Alloalcanivorax dieselolei B5: one gene and its partner. The protein of the gene in region 1 binds, or shares a complex with, the protein of each later gene. Links are inferred from orthologs where the notes say so. Each region holds a gene or a part of one and is shown on either strand. Other genes may lie near its edges.

The links.
Region 2: the proteins of B5T_RS21215 (region 1) and hfq are in contact, whole or in part, in a crystal structure (PDB 3VU3), measured with the Escherichia coli proteins. The link is inferred for Alloalcanivorax dieselolei B5 from one-to-one orthologs.

The regions. Positions count from the first base shown.
Region 1 is NC_018691.1:4,735,747-4,740,002, forward strand. The notes cover bases 517-3,441. They hold B5T_RS21215 (catalase), read right to left. Parts: upstream 2,738-3,441; coding sequence 1,295-2,737; downstream 517-1,294. Other genes in these bases: B5T_RS21210 (efflux RND transporter periplasmic adaptor subunit), read right to left, coding at 517-1,025; trhA (PAQR family membrane homeostasis protein TrhA), read left to right, coding at 2,966-3,441. Also shown: more of B5T_RS21210, read right to left, coding at 1-516; more of trhA, read left to right, coding at 3,442-3,622; B5T_RS21225 (TonB-dependent receptor family protein), read left to right, coding at 3,794-4,256.
Region 2 is NC_018691.1:819,849-823,424, reverse strand. The notes cover bases 756-3,576. They hold hfq (RNA chaperone Hfq), read right to left. Parts: upstream 2,406-3,576; coding sequence 2,106-2,405; downstream 756-2,105. Other genes in these bases: miaA (tRNA (adenosine(37)-N6)-dimethylallyltransferase MiaA), read right to left, coding at 2,607-3,576; hflX (ribosome rescue GTPase HflX), read right to left, coding at 756-1,949. Outside these bases: FtsH protease activity modulator HflK, read right to left, coding at 1-570; more of hflX, read right to left, coding at 582-755. UniProt on the Escherichia coli protein: RNA chaperone that binds small regulatory RNA (sRNAs) and mRNAs to facilitate mRNA translational regulation in response to envelope stress, environmental stress and changes in metabolite concentrations.

The sequences.
Region 1 (4,256 bases):
ATGGGCCGCAATTGCGCCTTCTGCTCTTCAATCACATAAACATAGGTGCCTTGAGAGCCGTATTGCACCGCGTCGGTGGGAATGGTCACCGCGTCCGGCAGGGTCCGCAGTTGCAAGCGCACATTGACGAACTGATTCGGGAACAGCTCGTTTTTCTCGTTGGCGAATTCCGCCCGCAAACGCAGGGTTCCGGTGGCGGTATCAATGCGATTGTCCAGGGTGGTGAGGCGGCCGCTGGCCAGCAGGGTGGCGCCATTGCGATCCAGTGCCTGAACCGGCATTGCCGCGCCCGTGGCGAAGGCATTGCGCACCGCATCCAGTTGCGTCTCCGGCACCGTGAACACCACCGAAATCGGCCGCATCTGGGTGATCGTCACCAGCCCATCGGTGTCGCCGCTGCTCACCAGGTTTCCGGCATCCACGTTGCGCAGGCCGAGCCGGCCGTCGATCGGCGCTTCGATACGGGTCCAGGACAGCTGCAGGCGGGCATCGTCGACTTGCGCCTGATTCGCCTTCACCGCGCCCCGCAGCTGATTGACCAGCGCCTGCTGCTGGGTCAATTGCTGCCGGGCGATGGAGTCTTGTTTATAAAGCGTTTGGTACAGCGCCAGATCCTGCTCGGCGCCGGCCAGTTCCGCCTTGTTCTGCTGATACTGCCCCTGGGCCTGAGCCAGCTGCACCTGATACGGATCCGCATCGATCTCCGCCAGCAGGGTGCCCTTGCTGACTTCCGCGCCTTCCTCGAACAACACGCGGGCCAGTTCCCCGTCCACCCGGCTGCGCACGGTGACGGTATTCAGCGGCGTCACCGTGCCAATGGCCTTGATCTGAACATTGAGGTCACCGGCTTCGGCATTCACCACCCGCACCGCCACCGGGCCCTCCCAGGCGTTGCGCGGCATCGGCCCGGTGGGCGTGGAGCTGGAACGGGATAACAGATACCAGAGCCCGCCGAGCACGACGACGAGCAGCACCGCCCAGGCCAGGCGAGAACGGGACAATGGAACGGAACGAGTTTCGGACATGGAGTCGGCACCGGCACAGGGTCAATCCGCCGGCGATGCCGACGCCGCACTCGGGCGAGCACGGGCACCAGAGACCTCACCGGGCAGGGCGATCAGATGATAACGACTCGCATTCTAGAGAGCGCCTTCCCCCGGGCGCAACCGCACCCGAAGGGATCCACATTTAATGCACAGTTCCGTAAGGAATGTAAGGCGATGACGCCGGCAAGCCTCGCGGCCCGTGAGCAGCCACTTCGCTCACAGACCGCGATGGGCTGACACCCGGCGTATCAGCGACTCAGCCCCAACGCCTTGGCCACTCCTGCGGCATAGGCCGGATCGGCTTTCTCGAAGTGCTCAAGTTGCCGGCGCACGATCTCTTCCGGCACCCCGTCCATGGCACGGGCGATGTTACCGAACAGGCGCTCCTGCTGTTCCGGTGTCATCAGCCGGAACAGGTCGCCGGCCTGGGTGTAGTCGTCATTGCCTTCGCGGTGGTCATAGCGATCGGCGTCACCGCTGATGTTCAGCGGCGGCTCCTTGAATGCCGGATCCTCCACCGGGCCGCCAAAGCTGTTCGGCTCATAGTTGACGCTGCCGCCACCGTTGCCATCGAAACGCATCCGGCCATCACGGTGATAGCCATGCACCGGACAGCGCGGCAGGTTCACCGGCAGGCTCTCGTAGTTAACACCAAGCCGGTAACGGTGCGCGTCGGCGTAACTGAAGATGCGGAACTGCAGCATCTTGTCGGGGCTGTGGCTGATCCCCGGCACCACATTGGCGGGGCTGAAACTGGCCTGTTCCACTTCGGCGAAATAGTTTTCCGGATTGCGGTTCAGGGTCAGCTCTCCGACTTCAATCAGCGGATAGTCGCCGTGCGGCCATACCTTGGTCAGATCGAACGGGTTGTAGGGCGTGTTCTCCGCCTCCGCTTCCGGCATGATCTGCACGCACACACGCCACGTCGGGAAGTCCTTGTTTTCGATGGCGTTGAACAAATCACGCTGATGGGATTCGCGGTCGCCCCCGACGATCTCCGCGGCCTCGGCATCGGTCAGACATTCAATGCCCTGCTGGGTCTTGAAGTGGAACTTCACCCAGAACCGTTCGTTGTTCGCGTTGATAAAACTATAGGTGTGGGAACCATAGCCGTTCATGTGCCGGTAGCTTTTCGGCAGGCCCCGGTCGGACATCAGGATGGTGACCTGATGCAGGGATTCCGGACTCAGCGACCAGAAGTCCCACATATGCGTGGCCGAGCGCAGGTTACTGCGTGGGTCACGCTTCTGGGTGCGAATGAAGTCGGGAAATTTATAGGGATCGCGCACGAAGAACACCGGCGTATTGTTGCCGACCAGATCCCAGTTGCCCTGTTCGGTGTAGAACTTGAGGGCGAAGCCCCGCACATCACGCTCGGCATCGGCGGCGCCACGCTCACCGGCCACGGTGGAAAAGCGCAACAGCACGTCGGTTTCGGCACCGGGCTGGAACACCTTTGCCTTGCTGTACTGAGTAATGTCACCGGTCACCTTGAAAGTGCCAAATGCCGCCGACCCCTTGGCGTGCACCACCCGCTCGGGAATCCGCTCGCGGTTGAAATGGGCGTGCTTTTCGAACAGCTGCCAGTCCTGCACCAGCAGCGGCCCACGGGGACCGGCCGTCAAGCTGTTCTGATTGTCCGCCACCGGAATCCCAGCGCTGGTGGTCAGGGTCTGCTTCTTCTTACTCATGATGCCTCTCCTTGGGTTCAACCTGGGGGGTTAAGAGCCTGTTTAAGATGACCCTTCGAGGTTACGACGAACGGAGTGACAAAACGAACAGTGAGGCGGCATGAGTTCAATAGATCCTTTCGATCATTGGCCTTTATGTCATAGCGGACAAATATGCCCGGCCTTTACAGTCCGCCGGCAATCATCGCATGATGCGTGTTTTCACCCGTTCATGAGATTCCGAACCGCATGACCTCGACAACCGTGGCCACGACCGCCTATTCCCGGCTGGAAGAGTTTCTCAACAGTCTCACCCACGGTATCGGCGCCGCTCTCAGTATCGTCGGCACGGTGATCCTGGTGGTGGCCGCCAGCCTGCTTGGCGATCCCTGGAAGATTGTCGGCTTCAGCATCTTCGGCGCCAGTCTGATTCTGCTCTATACCGCCAGCACCCTCTATCACGGTGCCCGCCGCCCCGCCCTCAAAGCGTTCTACAAGATGCTCGATCATTGCGCCATCTTCGCGCTGATCGCCGGCACTTATACGCCGTTTCTGCTGGTCAACATGCGCGGCACCGTGGGCTGGGTGCTGTTCGCGGTGATCTGGTCGCTGGCGCTGGCCGGCATCGCCTTGAAGCTGGTGTTCGGCAACCGCTACAAACTGGCCCGCGTGGCCATCTATCTGGTCATGGGCTGGCTGGTATTATTCGCCTCCGGCGAACTGGTGGGCCGGCTCAACGACGTGGGCTTCTGGCTGGTGCTGGCTGGCGGCCTCACCTACACCGGTGGAGTGGTGTTTTATCTGGCGGATCGCCTGCCCTACAACCACGCCATCTGGCATCTGTTCGTGGTCGGCGGCAGCGTTTGTCATTTCCTGGCGGTGTATTACGGCGTTCTGCCGGTCTGATTCTAAGAGCCTGTCTCGAAACAAGTCACTGTGAACACCCGGCCGTTTCAATCCGCGTCACTTTCCCCTCTCCCCGCCCCCGATCCATAGGTATTGGGGGAACAGCACGGAAGTTGCATTGACCCGGGACGCCGAAACCGGCTAATTCCATAATTCAAACAAGAGGTGCTCATGCGATATCCGGTTCTGCTGTCCCCCGTGCTGCTTTTACCCTGCCTTGGCCAAGGCGCCCAGCCGATTCCCCTGGAGACGGTGACCGTGACCACGCCCCGTCAGAACCAGGCGCTGCTGGACACGCCAGCGGCGGTAACAGTGGTGGACAGTCAGGCTCACGGCGAGGGCCGCCCGAACCTGCAACTGGACGAGACCCTCAACCGGGTCCCCGGCCTGTTCTTTCAGAACCGCTATAATTTCGCCCAGAACCTGCGCATCTCCAGCCGTGGCTTCGGCGCCCGCGCGCCCTTCGGCGTGCGTGGCTTGCATCTGCGTGTGGACGGCCTGCCCTATACCCTGCCGGACGGCCAGTCCCAGGTGGATGCCATTGACCTGGACCGGCTGCGGCAAGTGGAGGTGCTGCGTGGCCCGGCCTCTTCCCTGTACGGCAACGCCGCCGGCGGCGTGCTGTTGCTGAACA
Region 2 (3,576 bases), 3.9 Mb from region 1 along the record:
GTCACGCAGTACGTCATCCATGGTGGAACTGCCCACCACATGGCGCAGCGCGGAGCTGGTGGCGTGTTCAAGAATGGCTTCCGGAGCGGCCACCCGCAGCAGAAACGCCTGGGGATCCAGCACCTTGTACTGCACTCCCAGTGTCACGGAGACGATATTGGTATCGCGGGTGAGCATTTCTTCGCTCAGCTCGTAGCTGCGGTTCTGGCCCACATCCACTTTCATCGCCTGTTCGATCACCGGCGCTCGCCAGTTCAGGCCCGGCTCCACCATGCGGTTGAACTTGCCGAAGCGCAGCACCACGCCCTGCTCCCGCTGGTCCACCTGGTAAAAGCCCATCATCACATAGCCGACCACCAGCACCAGAGCGACGATGATCAGCAGTCCTTTCGGTACGCCGGCGCCTCGCTTGCCGCCACCGCCGCCGCCACCTTTACCCCCGAACAGATCGTTGATGCGATCCTTCAGGTTCTTCAGCGCTTCATCAAGATCGGGTGGACGTTGATCTCCGCCACCGCCCCCACCCCAGGGATCCCTGGGTTTATTGCCGCCAGGTTCATTCCAGGCCATTGATTTCTCCGTTATCCCGCTTTGTGCGAGCGTTCTGGATTGTAGGAATGGGCCGAGCCCTCTGCAACCTGAGGCGCCGGCACCAATACATCCTTTTCGCTGAGACCCGCTTCTCGCAGCAGGCGTTCAAAGTGCACCCGGTTCAGATGCACCCTCAGCAACATGGCGCCGTCGGTGCCGGCTTCCTCCGCCAGCACCTCGCCCGCCTCATGTAAACGCGCTCTCAAGCGCCCGGCCTCCGGCGGCAAACGCAGCCACCGGTCCACCCAGTGTTCGGCCAGCCGTTCGGCAATCGCCTGGTACAACAGATCAAACCCTTGCTGCTCCCGGGCTGACAGCCACACTCTCCACGGCCGCCCCTGTTCGTCCCGGTCCAGCCGGGGCGTATCACCGAAACGATCCACCTTGTTGTAAACATGCAACACCGGCACCTGATCGGCGCCGATCTCTTCCAGCACTTCATTCACCGACGCCACGTTATCGTCGCGCTCTTCGGCACTGCAATCCGTGATATGGAGCAGTAACGAAGCATTGACGGTTTCCTCCAGGGTGGCCCGGAAGGCCTCCACCAGACGGTGAGGCAAATGGCGGATGAAACCCACGGTATCCGCCAGAATCGCCGGCCCCACTCCTGGCACCCGCACCTTGCGCAGAGTCGGGTCCAGGGTGGCGAACAACTGGTCCGCAACATAAACCTCGCCGGTGGTCAGCGCATTGAACAGGGTGGACTTGCCGGCGTTGGTGTAGCCCACCAGGGAGATCAACGGCGTCTCCGAACGGTCACGGGCCCGGCGTCCCTGCTCTCGCTGCTTGCGTACCTTTTCCAGCCGGGCCTCGATGGCACGGATACGATCCCGGATCAGGCGACGGTCCGTTTCCAGCTGCGTTTCCCCGGGACCACGCAGGCCGATACCGCCTTTCTGCCGCTCCAGGTGAGTCCAGCCGCGCACCAGCCTTGAAGCCAGGTGCCGCAATTGAGCCAGTTCCACCTGCAAACGCCCTTCGTGGGTACGGGCACGCTGGGCGAAGATGTCCAGGATCAAGCCGGTACGGTCAAGTACCCGGCATTTCGCCGCCCGCTCCAGATTGCGCTCCTGGGCCGGGCTGAGCGCGTGGTTGAACAGCACCACATCGGCCTCTTCCTGGCGTACCAACTCGGCCAGTTCCTCGCTCTTGCCACTGCCGATGAACAGTGCCGGATCAGGACGGTCGCGCTTGCCCAGCAATTCCGCCACGGGCACCACGCCACTGGACACCACCAAGTGGTGGAATTCCTCCAGATCCTCCCGCCCGAAGGCGTCGGGCAGGTCCATGTGCACCAGAATGGCCCGTTCGCCAGCCCCGGTGCGTACCTGTTCAGTACGTTCGAATAAATCCATGGACCTCAGTGTACCCACAGTCCGCGGGAACGCCACAAATACGACGGACCGAATGTGATTTCCTGCATCACGTCAGCAGCGCCGTGCAGGATGGTCAACAAAACAAAGCCACGCCGCAAGGGCGTGGCTTTGCATAAGCCGGAACAGGCGACGCGACTATTGATTACCGTATTCGTCACCCGCCCCAGCCTGGCCGCCGGCGGCGGCACCGGTGGTGCCTTGCATGGCCGGATTGCCACCGCCGGACGCACGCGGATTGCGGGCCGGTACCACGGTGGAAATGGCATGCTTATACACCATTTGGCTTACCGCGTTCTTCAGCAGTACCACGTACTGGTCGAAAGACTCGATTTGCCCCTGCAGTTTGATTCCGTTAACCAGAAAGATAGAAACCGGAATACGTTCCTTTCTCAGCGCATTGAGAAAAGGGTCTTGTAGCGAATGCCCTTTTGACATGGCAGTTCTCCTCAGCATCCAAATATAAAAAGTAGCGCCCAACGGTTCGGGCAATCAGCGCATTGAATCCGCGTCCCGCGGGTGTCCAATTCAATGTTATACCCCGGTCGTCCAAAACCGGCCATCCGAGACCGGCCATCCCTGACTCCGGGCCCTGAATCCGTTCATTGATTCATCCGGCAACATAACCTTGAAAAAGTTTCACCCCAGATCATTCTCACCGCTACTAAACACGGATTTACAAACCTGCGCAAGCCGCGCTGTGCACGCCTTGCGCTGGTTCTCCCCGGTACTGTCGTACCACTGCAATCCGGGCCATTTTCGCAACCAGGTGAGCTGCCGTTTTGCCAGTTGGCGTGTCGCAATGATACCTTTTTCGACCATGGTCGGGTAATCCCATTGGCCGTCCAAATAGGCCCATACCTGTCGGTAGCCCACGGCTTTGATCGCCGGCAGATTCTCGTGCAAATCGCCGCGATGAAACAGTCTTTCCACCTCTTCCAACAACCCCTCCCGCAACATGGCGTGGAAGCGCTGCTCGATACGCCGATGCAATTCCTGGCGCGGCGGCGCCACCGCCAGACTCAGCACCGGCGAGGACAGACCACTGAAACGATAAAAGCCCTGTTCCAGCGCTTCCGCGCGGGTCTCGTGCCGGGCATGGAATGCCGACAGCGGCTCGCCGGTGAGCCGGTACACCTCCAACGCCCGCTGCAACCGCTGCCGATCACCGGGTTTGAGGCGCCCGGCACTGACCGGGTCGACCCGGGCCAGCTCCGCGTGCACCGCGGGCCAACCTTCCCGCTCGGCCAGGGCGGCGATCTCCGCCCGCACCGCCGGGTCCGCCGGTGGCATCGGCGCCAGCCCATCCGCCAGGGCCTTGAAATACAGCATGGTGCCGCCGACCAGCAGCGGCACTTTGCCACGCCGCTGGATATCCTCGATCTCGGCCAGCGCGTCAGCACGGAAATCCGCCGCCGAATAGGGCTCCGACGGATCCCGGAACCCCAATAACCGATGGGGCGCCTTCGCCAACTCTTCCTTAGTGGGGCATGCGGCACCGATTTCCAACCCCCGATACACCAAAGCGGAGTCCACATTGATGATTTCCATCGGAAGCCGGCTTACGGCATCCATGGCGAGGGCGGTTTTACCGGCCCCGGTTGGCCCC